Regions from separate parts of the Jeotgalicoccus sp. FSL K6-3177 genome, predicted to be linked through region 1. Evidence: riboswitches for the same ligand, from Rfam matches in the RefSeq annotation. Region 1 holds a riboswitch; the other holds the start of a gene.

The links. Region 1 has a riboswitch for lysine ahead of MHH58_RS06755 (aspartate-semialdehyde dehydrogenase). Riboswitches for the same ligand answer to the same signal wherever they lie in the genome.
Region 2: it holds a riboswitch for lysine, as region 1 does, so the genes downstream of both, MHH58_RS03505 (Na+/H+ antiporter NhaC family protein) here and MHH58_RS06755 (aspartate-semialdehyde dehydrogenase) in region 1, are expected to answer to the same signal.

The regions. Positions count from the first base shown of each region.
Region 1 covers NZ_JBBOSK010000001.1:1,349,295-1,355,990, forward strand. The annotation lists gene MHH58_RS06735 (M20 metallopeptidase family protein) at 1-485, opposite strand, end outside; gene dapD (2,3,4,5-tetrahydropyridine-2,6-dicarboxylate N-acetyltransferase) at 485-1,201, opposite strand; gene dapB (4-hydroxy-tetrahydrodipicolinate reductase) at 1,216-1,929, opposite strand; gene dapA (4-hydroxy-tetrahydrodipicolinate synthase) at 1,926-2,813, opposite strand; gene MHH58_RS06755 (aspartate-semialdehyde dehydrogenase) at 2,827-3,804, opposite strand; lysine riboswitch at 3,893-4,071, opposite strand; gene MHH58_RS06760 (ABC-F family ATP-binding cassette domain-containing protein) at 4,134-5,735, opposite strand; gene MHH58_RS06765 (CvfB family protein) at 5,923-6,696, shown strand, end outside.
Region 2 covers NZ_JBBOSK010000001.1:683,750-690,445, forward strand. The annotation lists gene MHH58_RS03500 (bifunctional metallophosphatase/5'-nucleotidase) at 1-869, shown strand, start outside; lysine riboswitch at 912-1,077, shown strand; gene MHH58_RS03505 (Na+/H+ antiporter NhaC family protein) at 1,152-2,735, shown strand; gene MHH58_RS03510 (YutD family protein) at 2,790-3,125, shown strand; gene MHH58_RS03515 (DUF86 domain-containing protein) at 3,185-3,613, shown strand; gene MHH58_RS03520 (TIGR01457 family HAD-type hydrolase) at 3,606-4,367, shown strand; gene MHH58_RS03525 (biotin transporter BioY) at 4,465-4,995, shown strand; gene MHH58_RS03530 (NifU family protein) at 5,092-5,334, shown strand; gene MHH58_RS03535 (DUF1450 domain-containing protein) at 5,396-5,641, shown strand; gene MHH58_RS03540 (HesB/IscA family protein) at 5,730-6,089, shown strand; gene MHH58_RS03545 (NAD(P)/FAD-dependent oxidoreductase) at 6,207-6,696, shown strand, end outside.

The DNA.
Region 1 (6,696 bases):
ATTAAATGAACACCGAAAATCGCAGAGAAATCCGGACGGTTTTCCCAGGCTTTGATCATTAAATTCGCACCGGCATTCGCTTCTTCTGACGGCTGGAAGATAAAAATACAATTATACTTTAAATCTCCATTGTCAGCGAGCGCCTTTGCACGTTTCACAAACAAAAGAAGGGCAGTAGTATGCCCATCGTGTCCGCATGCATGCATTACATTATCCACGCTGCTTTTATACTCAAGATCATTCTGTTCATGTACCGGCAAGGCATCGATATCGGCACGGAAGCCGAGTGTCTGACCGCTGTTTCCCTCGAGCTCGGCGATGACCCCCGTATCCAGCACCTGGTAATAAGATACTCCTATTTCTTCTAAAACAGAAATAATATATTCAGTCGTTTTATATTCTTTTAGACTTAATTCCGGATGCTGATGCAGATATCTCCGGTGTTCTGTAACGAATTTAAGTTCTTCTGTATATTCAGGAGACATTAGTCATTCAGCTTTCTGAGCGCCTGAACGATTTCTTTTTTAGAACCAGTGACTTCACTTGCCTGCTTAATGACGCGTGCCGGTGTACCGCCGACGACTGTACCTGCCGGGACGTCTTCTGTAACAATAGCACCTGCTGCAACAATAGCACCTTTACCGACAGTTACACCTTCTAAAATCACAGCATTAGCTCCGATTAATACATCATCTTCAATCATAACAGGAGAAGCACTTGGCGGTTCGATTACGCCTGCAAGTACTGCACCAGCGCCGACATGGACGTTTTTGCCTGTCGTTGCACGGCCGCCCATTACTGCATTCATATCGATCATCGTGCCTTCGCCGACGATAGCACCGATGTTAATTGACGCGCCCATCATAACGACCGCGCCGTCACCGATTACTGCATGTTCACGGATAAAGGCACCAGGCTCAATACGCGCTTTCGTATTTGTTAAGTCCATTAACGGAATAGCCGAGTTGCGGCGGTCCTGTTCGATAACGATATCCGTTACTTTTTCTTCTATTGAAGGGTAGAAAGCCTGCCAGTCGCGCGCATCCGCAAATACAGTTTTTGAATCCTCTGTACCGAATACTTTGAATGACTCATCGAATTCAACACCTTCAAAGTTACCGTTGATATAAATTTTTAGCGGTGTTGCTTTCTCCGCATCTGAAATGTACTGAATAATCTCTTCTGCTGTAAATTTTTCCATTGTGTAAAAACTCCTTAAAATATGTTGTTATAGTCGTAAAATCCGTTTTCTTTGTGTCTAAGACTTTCTGCGGCGCCAATTGCACCGTTTGCAAATATATCTTTCGATTGTGCAATATGTTTCAGTTCGATAACTTCATCGTGTCCTGCAAAGATTGCATCGTGTTCGCCAACAATTGTGCCGCCGCGTATAGCGCTGACGCCGATTTCATCATCTGACCGCTCTTCATTCGCTTCTGATCGGTCATAAACAGGATAGCTGCCCTGTCTAACGTCAAGTGCCGTATCAAGGAGTTTAACGAGCGTACCGCTCGGGGCGTCGACTTTGTGCTTATGATGGCGTTCAACGAGTTCAAGATCAAAGCCGTCGAGCTGTTTTAGTGCTTCACGGAGCAGGTTATTTAACACGTGTACACCGTAACTCATATTTGCGTTGAAAAATACCGGAGCTGATGCCGCACGTTCTTTTAATGCTGCTACAATTTCTTCTTTTTTCCCTGTCGTTGCCACAACGAGGGGAGTGGTGAAAGGTTTTTCAATGAGAGGCAGGATGCGGTCGGGATTCGAGAAATCGATTGCCACATCTGCGCCCGCATCATCGATATTTGTAAATGCCGGGTAGTCTGTTGTGCTGGATGAAATGACTCCTGCAATTTCATGACCTTTTTCCACTGCGAGACGGGCAACGATTTTATTCATCGTCCCGTAGCCGATTAAGAGTATTCTCATACTCTCACACCTTTTCTGAATTCGTTGAAGGCTTCAACAATAGATTGTCTCGCATCTTCTTCCAGCGGCAAGAGCGGCAGGCGGAGCTCGTATTCACCAAAGCCGAGCTCTGCAGTTAAGGCTTTGACCGGAATCGGGTTAACATCAATTTGTACAGAACTGATGACAGGCATCAGTGATGAGAATCGCTGTCTTGCTGATGACTCGCCATTTTTCATACCTTCATATACTTCCTGCATCTCACCCGGAATGACGTTGCCGACTACTGAAATTAATCCTTTGCCGCCAAGTGCTGTAAAGTCTGTCAAATTATCATCATTCCCGCTGTATAATGAAAATTCAGAATCTACAAGGTTTAATACATTAATTGTATAGTTTAAATCGCCGGCCGCATCTTTCAGAGCGACGATATTTTTGTGTCTGCTTAATTCTAACACTGTTTCAGGGTCGATGGACATACTTGTACGGGACGGCACATTATATAAAATAACCGGGATATTAATGCTGTCTGCAATCGCTGTAAAGTGTGCAATCAGACCGCGCTGGTTACTTTTATTGTAGTAGGGCGTAATCAGCATAACACCGTCAGCACCCGTTTCTTCAGCGAACACCGATAAGTCAATTGACTGCTGAGTTGAGTTCGTGCCTGTACCTGCAATTACCGGAATCCGGCCCCCAGCAGTTTCAACGCCGACACGGAGCAGTTCTTTAATTTCTTCTGCTGATAAAGTAGGGGATTCGCCGGTCGTGCCGTTAATAATTAAACTTTGTGCATTATTGTCGATTAAATATTCAATATGGTTTCTGAACGCATCGTAGTCTACTTCATTATTTCTAAACGGGGTGGCCATCGCCACTCCGATACCTTCAAAAATCGGACTCATATATATCCGCTCCTTATTTATTATCTATTAATGATTTTAGAATCTGCACTGTATTCTGCGCTGCGCCTTTAAGAATGTTGTCCCCGACACACCATACGTGGAAAGTGTTTTCGAGCGTCGGATCCTTGCGGATACGGCCGACGTAAATTTCGTTTTCATCTGTCGCTTCATACGGAGTAGGATAAACACCTTCAGCAGGATTATCCATCAGGACGATGTGAGGAATATTGCGGAACGCATCTCTGACTTCTTCTTCTGTCGCCTCCTGGTCAAGCGTGACGTTAATTTGTACGCTGTGGCTTGAGATAACCGGCACTCTGACACATGTTGCCGTCACCGCAATTTGATCATCTCCGAGAATTTTCTTCGTTTCATCGATCATCTTGACTTCTTCTTTCGTATAGCCGTCATCTAAAAAGACATCGATCTGCGGAATCACGTTATTGTAAATCGGTTTTGGATACGTCGTCGGCTCAGCACCATTCGCGCCTTCTTCGAGGTCTCTGATGCCGCCTGAACCCGAACCTGAAACCGACTGATATGTTGCGTAGTGCACGCGTTTTACTCCGAATGCATCATATAAAGGTTGTAAGGCGATAACCGACTGGATTGTTGAACAGTTCGGGTTCGCGATAATTTTACGATTTAATGAAGGTGAGTTAATTTCCGGAACGATTAAATCAATATCTTCATGCATTCTCCAGAAACTTGAATTGTCGATAACAATTGCACCGGCTTCTTCAAAGAGCGGGGCAAACTTTTCACTCGTTGAACCGCCGGCACTCATAACCACATAATCAAAACCATCTTTCGTTCTGTCTTCAGTTAATTCCTGAACTGTATACGTTTCTCCATTTACTTCCAGTTCTTTTCCGCTGGAGCGTTTGGAAGAGAAGAGGACCAGTTCCTTATAAGGAATTTTATACTGTTCCACCATTTCCAGCATTTTTGTACCGACGACACCTGTTGCACCGACAATTGCGAGTTTCATAAAATACAGCCTCCTAGAAGTTTTCCTGAATAGAATGATATAAATAAAAAAACAAGCCCGGGTACCGGACTTGTTTTAAAATTGTATATACAAGCGATGCCCTCCATTATTGAGTCAATAATGACAAATCCATAGCTCTTAACCTGTGAATCCAACAACCGGGGTCTGCGCGCTCCCGGACATTTCGGCATCTCACCCTTTCGTCATATACACTTTGCAGAAGTTAAGTATATGAGTACTATTGATTGATGCGCCTCATCCGTACTATTCAGTTTTTGATGTTGATTGTCATTATACATAACAAAGTATTCAAAGTAAACAGATAATTTCTATTTCTTTATAATTCCTTTTTCAATAAGGTAATCTTCATAACCGATTTCCTTCACAAGTGCTGTGTTGTTGCTGATATCGAGCACCGTGTTTGAAATTGTATTGATAAACTCCAGGTCATGTGAAGTGAAGATAATTGATCCTTTAAATTTCTTCAGACCGTCGTTGACTGCAGTAATACTCTCTAAGTCAAGGTGGTTCGTCGGCTCATCCATTAAGAGGACGTTCGCCTGCGACAGCATCATTTTACTGAGCATCGCACGGACTTTCTCTCCACCTGAGAGGACGCTTGCTTTTTTCTTCGCTTCTTCACCGCTGAACAGCATTCTTCCTAAGAATCCGCGAAGGAAGGTTTCTGTCTGTTCTTCAGGCGGAGCGTACTGGCGCAGCCATTCAACCAGGCTTAAATCAACGCCTTCAAAGTACTCCGAGTTATCTTTCGGGAAGTAGCTCTGTGAAGTTGTGACACCCCAGTTGACGTCTCCTGAATCCGGCGTAATTTCACCAGCAAGAATGCGGAGCAGGGTAGTACGCTGCAGTTCAGAACCGCCTGTTAAAATAACTTTATCGTCAGGAGAGAGCGTGAACGTTAAATTATCGAGTACCGTTTCACCGTCGATTGAATGCGTCAGATTTCTGACTGTTAACAGCTCGTTGCCGATTTCTCTTTCAGCTGTAAAGCCGACGAAAGGATAACGGCGTGATGACGGTTTAATATCTTCCAATTCAATTTTCTCAAGCATCTTTTTACGGCTTGTTGCCTGTTTAGATTTTGAAGCGTTGGCACTGAAACGTGCAACGAAGTCTTTCAGCTCTTTAATCTTTTCTTCTTTTTTCTTATTTTGATCCTGAGACATCTGCAGTGCCATCTGACTTGACTGATACCAGAAGTCATAGTTCCCGACGTAGACCTGAATCTTGCCGAAGTCGAGGTCCGCAATGTGCGTACAGACGTTGTTCAGGAAGTGTCTGTCGTGGGATACAACAATCACTGTGTTCTCAAAGTTAATGAGGAATTCTTCCAGCCACTGTACCGCTTCGATATCGAGACCGTTGGTCGGCTCATCCAGAAGCAGCACGTCGGGGTTGCCGAACAGGCTTTGTGCAAGCAGGACTTTAACTTTTGCCGTGTTGTCGATTTCACCCATTGTTTTATCGACCAGCTCATGGGGAATACCAAGACCGTGAAGGAGTGTTTCAGCGTCACTTTCAGCAGTCCAGCCGCCCATTTCGCCGTATTCACCTTCGAGCTCTGCGGCTCTGATGCCGTCTTCATCCGAGAAGTCCGGTTTCATGTAGATTTCATTTTTTTCGTTCATAATAGACCATAGTTTTTCGTGACCCATCATTACAACATCGAGTACGCGCGTATCTTCATAGCCGAAGTGATCCTGGCGGAGGAAAGCCATACGCTCGTCCGCTCCTAAAATAACGTGGCCGTCCGAGTCAACTTCACCTGTCAGGACTTTCAGGAAAGTGGATTTCCCGGCACCGTTCGCACCGATTAAACCGTAGCAGTTTCCCGGGGTGAATTTAATATTTACATCTTCAAATAATTTTCTGTCTCCAAATCTCAGACTCACGTCGCTAACTTGCAGCATGTGCATTCTCCTTTATATTAAAACAATCGTTTTAGTTTACATTCATAAGCGATAATACCATAAATATGGTATTATTTAAATATATCAGTATGTTCATCCGTATGCTTACTATTTAAAAACCACAATATTAAACATTAACCGATAAATGAATAATACACAATAGAAACAATATTAATGAGGAGTCTATATGACAAAAATTTCAGGTACTACACAATTTTTAAAAGTGATTAAAAAAGAGGGCTCGACGTACACTCTCGTTACAGAAGACGAAAAGTATATCCGTATGAACCGTTCGGAAATCGAAGGGGATAAAGACTACGATATCGATGAAGAAGTCCTGGTCTTTATTTACCCGAACCGCTCGGGTGAACTGTTTGCGACACCGAATCTGCCGAGCATTACCGCGACTAAATTCGGCTATGCCCGAGTCAGTGAAGTTAACCGCGACGGCGCTTATCTCGATATCGGATCACCGCGCGAAATTTTAATTCCGTGGATCGATTTGCCGCGGAAGAAAGAAGTATGGCCGCAAGTCGGCGACATGGTCTATGCAACGATTCGCGTCGAAGCTGATGATCAGATGTTCGGACGCTTAATTACAGAAACAGAAGTGGATGAAAAATTCCAGCCGCTGAAAAAAGAAGACTACGAAACACTCGGCAACAAATGGCTGAAAGGGCGTCCTTACCGTCTGCTCCGCGTCGGCACATTTATTTTATCCGAAGAAGGCTATAAAGTATTTGTCCACGAAACAGAACGCGAACAGGAACCGCGTCTCGGCCAGGAAGTAAACTTCCGTGTAATCGGCATCAACGACAAGGGCGAAGTTAACGGCTCCTTTTTGGAGAAAGCCTACAAACGCTTAGGTACAGATGGCGAACGCATTCTGGAATACATGCAGATGCACGGCGACATGATGGAATTCACGGACAAGAGTTCACCAGAAGACATCAAAGCCGCA
Region 2 (6,696 bases), 670 kb from region 1:
ACTGGATAGAAAAATATTTAAGGGAACTCGAACCAAAGGTGGACGTTATTGTTATGATGAGCCATCTCGGTATGTATGACGACGAGACTCTGGCTAATAGATTTCCTGAAATTGATTTAATTTTATCATCCCATACGCATCACCATTTTGAAAAAGGAGAGCGCGTTAATGGTGTGCTGCTTGCAGCAGCCGGCAGATACGGTGAATATATCGGGGAAGTCACTCTCACTTTTGAAAATGGCAGGCTTACCGCGAAAAAAGCTGCGCTGATTGAATCAGATATCTTATCCCAGGTCGAAAACGATTATTATGATATAGGCAAAGCCAAATTAAAAAATAAAGTCATTAAAGAAGCGGCACTGCCGATAGACCGGCGACTTTATTCGGCTGGACGCTTCAGCTCGCTCCTTGCGTATATACTTAAAAATTTTACGGCCAGTGATGCAGGGCTCATTCATACGGGACTTATTGCGAGTCCGTTTGAAGGGGGAGCACTGACTGAATATGACTTGCATAAAGTGCTGCCGCACGCCATTAATGCTGTACAAATAGAGTTGACTGGACGCGAGATGAAAGAAATATTTACCCAGGCGAACCGTCAGGAGTATAAAGATGAAATCGTGCGCGGTCTCGGCTTCAGAGGAGACATTTTCGGCTGTTTTGTAACGCATAATATCCAGTATATCCAATCGGAACGCGAGTATTATATCGATAACGAACTCATCGATGAGAAGAAAAAATATAAGCTTGGAACGCTTGATATGTACACTTTCGGCAGGATTTTCCCGCAGTTCAGATATTCGAAAAAAGAGTATATTATGCCGGACCTGCTGCGCGATCTCGTAAAAAATTATATAGAATGTTTATAGTCTTTTAAAGCCGGGATATGCTATAATGTTAAGTAATCAAATAAATAAAGTAGAGGTTGCTCTTTTCAACAGTAAAGTATTTCAGCAGGCATGCGTTTAAGGATACTTAAAAGGGACAAGAGCCGAAGGATGATACCGGCAGGTATTTGTTCTGGGGTTCAGTTTAACAGGCTGGACACTGTCAGTTACATGATGCGCTACATTTAATAGATAAATCATAAATGCGTGCACTGTCAGCGTATTTATGATTTTTTTTATTGAAAAAATTTAGGAGGAAGAAAAATGGAGTCATTTTTAAATTGGGAATATATGCCGCTGATCCCGCCATTAATTACACTCATACTCGTAGTAATAACGAGAAGAGTAGGCATCAGTCTCGGTGCGGGAATTATTACATCAGCCTTCGTTATTGCGAATGGGCACTTTGGAGAATTTTTTAAATTGCTGTTCGATTCGTTTCTCGGCATATTTATTGAAGACGGCGGACTGAACACATGGAATGCCTACATATTAATATTTTTAACACTGCTCGGAATTATGACAGCATTTATGAATATGTCAGGTGGCGCGCGAGCGTTTACGAATTGGGCGCTGACAAAAGTTAAAACGCGCCGCGGTGCAGGTTTTATGACTGCAGTGCTTGGAATTATAGTGTTTATCGATGATTACTTCAGTGCTTTAATTGTCGGACAGGTTGCTAAGCCGATTACTGATAAATATAATATTTCGCGGGCAAAACTTGCTTATTTCGTCGATACGACAGCATCACCGGTAGCCGTTATGTCACCGGTATCGAGCTGGGGTGCAGGTATTATGGGAATGACAGCACCGGTATTAATCGGCGCTGGAATGACACATATATCACCCTTTCAGAGTTTTATGTATATGATTCCAATGAACTTTTATGTTATCTCGGCACTTGTTATGATGTTTATCGTTATTTCTTTTAAACTGGATATCGGTCCGATGAGGAAACAGGAGAACCTGGCGATTAACGAAGGAATATTACGTGATAAAGTGCCTGAATTTGCAGAACAGGATGAAGACCTGCCTGTGCATGATGGTGCAGGTGCCAGCGCCTTAATTATTCCGATTGCAGGACTTGCTGTCGGAGTAATCGGAGCGATGTATGTGACCGGTGCGATGGAAGCAGGGACCTGGAGTCTGATGCCTGTGCTGGAAAGTACCCTCGTGACACATTCACTGCTTACAGGAGGCATTATCGGTCTCGTGCTGGCACTGTTCTATTACTTCAGACATACGAGAAATGATAATGAATTCAGCAAGAGACATGTCTGGCTCGGTATTAAAACAGGATTTTTAGCGATGTTTCCGGCCATGCTTATACTGACTTTTGCCTGGATGATCGGCGGGTTAATCAGTGAACTCGGCACCGGCGGCGTTCTTGGTTCAATGGTGGAAAACTCAAGCCTTCCAGTAGCGCTGCTGCCGGCAGTAGTATTTATTGTTGCTTGCTTTATGGCACTTGCTACAGGTACAAGTTGGGGTTCTTACGGCATACTGATTCCTGTTGCTGGAGAAATTATTATTGCACTTGGTGCAACGGAATTACTCCTCCCGTCAATCGCAGCTGTACTTGCAGGCGGTGTATTTGGAGACCACTGTTCACCGATTTCCGATTCGACAATTCTGTCTTCTACCGGTTCCGGCAGCGATCACATTGTCCACGTTATGACGCAGTTGCCGTATGCTTTAACTTCAGCTTTAATCGGACTGCTCGGCTTTGTTGTGCTCGGATATACAGCTAACGTATACTTTGGTTTGCTGAGCGTTATAATTGGACTGCTTGCAGTTTATATTATTGCTAAATTTATCTACCGCCCGGTAGCTAAACAAAACGCATAATGGTAAAAACTGTGATATCATAAATGTATCAGTTTGATTAAAGGGTGTGCGTCTATGATTACTATTGATCATATGAACTTTGAACTCGTGGAGAATTACCGCGATGCATTTGATGAAGAAGTTTTTATCGAAAAATACAGCGAGCTATTGAATAAGTACGATTATATTGTCGGTGATGTCGGTTATGAAAAATTAAGACTTGCCGGTTTTTATAAAAATTCAAAACGTAAAGTGGAACCGGACAAACGTGTCAATGCCATCGAAGAGTACTTGAATGAATACTGCAACTTCGGCTGTGCTTATTTTATATTAAGAAAAGTTTCAAAACAGGAACTAAAAGAACAGGCTGAAGAGTCTGGTGAAGAAATTAAGGAAGAGGCCGGGTCGTAAAACCCGGCTTCTTTTTTGTATGATATGATAAGAGAGAATAATTATGATGAGGTGTAGAAATGTATTTTGTGGATAAAAAGCTTTTAAACAAACGTCTCGACTACATTGAAGGTCTGGCAGAAACGATTGATACTGATAACAAATTGGCACTTGAGAGAGCATGTCATATGCTGATCGAAGCGACAGTTGACGTCGGCAATATGATTATCGATGCATTTATATTAAGAGATCCTGGGAACTATCAGGATGTGCTTGATATTCTGGCTCAGGAAAAAGTTATAGGACCTGAAGATGCTGAGAAGTTTAAGAATACACTGAAGTGGAGAAAAGAGCTGACGAGAAATTACCAGTCGGTAGATCATGCCGCAATGCGCGCAGATTTCAAAGAGAATATCAGCGCCTATAAAAACTTTAAGGCGAGTATTGAGCACTTTTATAAAAACGACCCGCAAGCAGTCACAGCTTTCAGCAGTGATACAGATGTATAAAGGGTACTTAATAGATCTCGATGGTACAATGTTTAATGGTGATAAAGTTATTGAGGGAGCCGTGAACTTTATCGATCGTTTAAATAAGGCAGGTATACCCTATTTATTTCTGACGAATAACGCGACAAGACAGCCGTCTGAAATTCTGAAAAAATTTGAGGGTATGGGGTTTACGACGGCAAAAAACCATATATATACTTCAGCTGACGCTATGAAAGTTTATCTGGAGGAGGCCTTTGACATACCGTCTGTATATATAATCGGCACGGAAAGTTTTAAAAATACACTGACGCATGATGGAACTGCTGTTTTTAATGATTATGCACCGGATGCTGTTGTAATGGGGCTCGACACATCTATTACCTTCGATAAAATTCTTACCGCCTGCCGGCTGATTCAAAACGGAGCGCAGTTTCTCGCAACAAATCCCGATATAAAAATTAAAACATCTTACGGTTTCTCTCCGGGGAACGGATCCTTCGTTAAACTGGTCAGCGAAGTAACGGGAGTAAATCCGGTTATCACCGGGAAACCGAACAGCTATATTTTGAGCGGGGCTTTAGCGCGTCTCGGCATGCTTAAAGAGGAAGTGGCGATGATCGGCGATAATTACGATACTGATATTATGACTGGGATTAACGGCGGTATCGATACAATTCACGTTGGCACAGGAGTTCATTCAAAAGAAGAAGTGATGAGTAAAAGAGTGACGCCCGCGTATACGATTAATACGCTTAACGACTGGAAGCTGTAAACTTATGAACCTTCATGTTAACCTTTATATTTTTATGGTTAACATGAAGGTTCTTTCCTGTTATTATATAACTAAACCAAATAACAGGAGAAAAGATATGAAAACTAAACACCTTGTTTTTGCTGCTTTATTTACCGCGCTGATTGCAATTGGTGCACAGATTAGAATACCGCTTGGACCGGTGCCATTTACACTGCAGGTGCCGATGGTGCTGCTGGCCGGTATGCTGCTCGGAAAAAAATTGGGTTTGATTTCCATTATGGCTTATATCGGAATCGGCCTGATCGGCATCCCGGTGTTTGCAGGCTCGGGCGGGCTTGGTTCTCTCGTCTCTCCGTCCTTCGGATTCGTGCTCGGATTCATACCGGGCGTTGTAATTACTGCCATGGGCGGAAGTGAAGAAATTAAAAGAATGATTGCTTTTACGCTGCTCGGCATGAGTGCGATATTTATATGCGGCGTATTGTACTTCTCGTTTATTATGAGTGCTGTAATTGGAACTCCGATGTCCTTAACTCAAATACTGATGGCTGCTGTTGTGCCGTTTTTAATTAAGGACATTATTCTTGCAGTGCTGACTGTTATGTTTGCAAAAGCTTTAACAGGAAGAGGGCTTGTTCTCGCATAAGAATAGGACTTTCAAATGATGGATTTTTAAGTGTCTTTCTATTATAATGTACTGTATACGAAGTAATGCTCATAAATTGATTGGAGTGAACTAATTATGGCAGTCAGTCAGGATACAATGTACGAACAAGTTGAGGAAGTATTAAATAAATTACGTCCGTTCCTTCTGCGTGATGGCGGAGACGTTGAACTCGTAGATGTTGAAGACGGTATTGTGAAGCTCAGACTTCTCGGAGCATGCGGAACATGCCCAAGTTCAACGATTACTCTTAAAGCCGGTATCGAACGTGCACTTCTTGAAGAAGTACCGGGATTTGTTGAAATCGAGCAGGTATTTTAAATCGCAACTAGAGACGGGCCGTCTCTAGTTTTTTTATTTTTCAGAGTGAGGAGAATGACCAATGTATACAATTGTAGAGTTTTGCAACGCTAATATGCAAAAAGGGACTCACGATGTGTATGCTCAGCTGGATAAAAATCCGGCAATCGATGTCGTCGATTATGAATGCACAAATAATTGCGGTTTGTGCAGCAAAAGTTATTTTGTTCTCGTAGACGGGGAAATCGTGGCTGCTAAAAACAGCGAGCAGCTGCTTGAGAAAACTTATAAACGAATCGACAAAAATAATCAGGCATTAGATGAGTGAACTCATCGTTGGTGCTAACGTTTTTCGTGTAGTATAATTATGATATTGAGAATTTTGTAACAAAGTATTAAGAACAGGAGTGATTTTTATGTCATCAGTAACACTGACAGAAAGTGCAGCGTACGAAGTAAAAGATATGCTGGAAGCGAATGACATGGCAGAAGGCTTCCTGCGTTTTAAAGTTCAGGGCGGAGGCTGTACAGGATTAACATACGGTATGGCAGCCGAGCATGAAGCAGCGGAACGGGATGAAGTTTTTGAATTCCACGGTGTTAAAATGCTCGTTGATAAGTTCGACCTCCCTGTCGTTGACGGTACTGTAATTGATTTTAAACAGTCGTTAATCGGCGGCGGTTTTACGATTGAAAATCCGAATGCAAGTCTGTCCTGCGGCTGCGGTTCATCATTTAGAACCAAGGAAAATGCGGGTGCGCCGGGAGACTGTTAAAATTAGTGAAAACGCTTGAAATATTACCATATAGTGCTAATATAATACTTGGTATAGAAACTGAAATAACAGTCTATAATTATATATAAATTACATTCGCAGGAAGGGAAATAAATTATGAGCTATGAAAGAAAAAAGGTCCTGGTACTTGGTGCCGGTTATGCAGGCTTATCCGCAGTTAGTAAACTGCAGAAAATTATCGGAGTACAGGAAGCGGACATTACTTTAATCAACAAAAATGAATACCATTATGAAGCTACATGGCTGCATGAAACAGCAGCAGGTTCAATGAACTGGGAAGAAGGCGTCTATCCGATTGCCAAAGTTGTGGATAACATGAGAGTCCGTTTTATCCCGGCTGAAGTAACTAAAATTGACCGCGACGCACAAGTTGTTGAAACAACTCAGGGCGAATTCAGCTTCGATACGCTTGTAGTGGCATTAGGTTTTGAAAGTGAGTCATTCGGCATTAAAGGGATGGACGAATTTGCAACGACAATCGTCAGCCCGGAAACTGCCGTAAGAACACGTGAAGAAATCGAACAGAACTTTATCAATTACAAAACCTCTAAAGATCCAAAAGATTTATCAATTCTTGTCGGCGGAG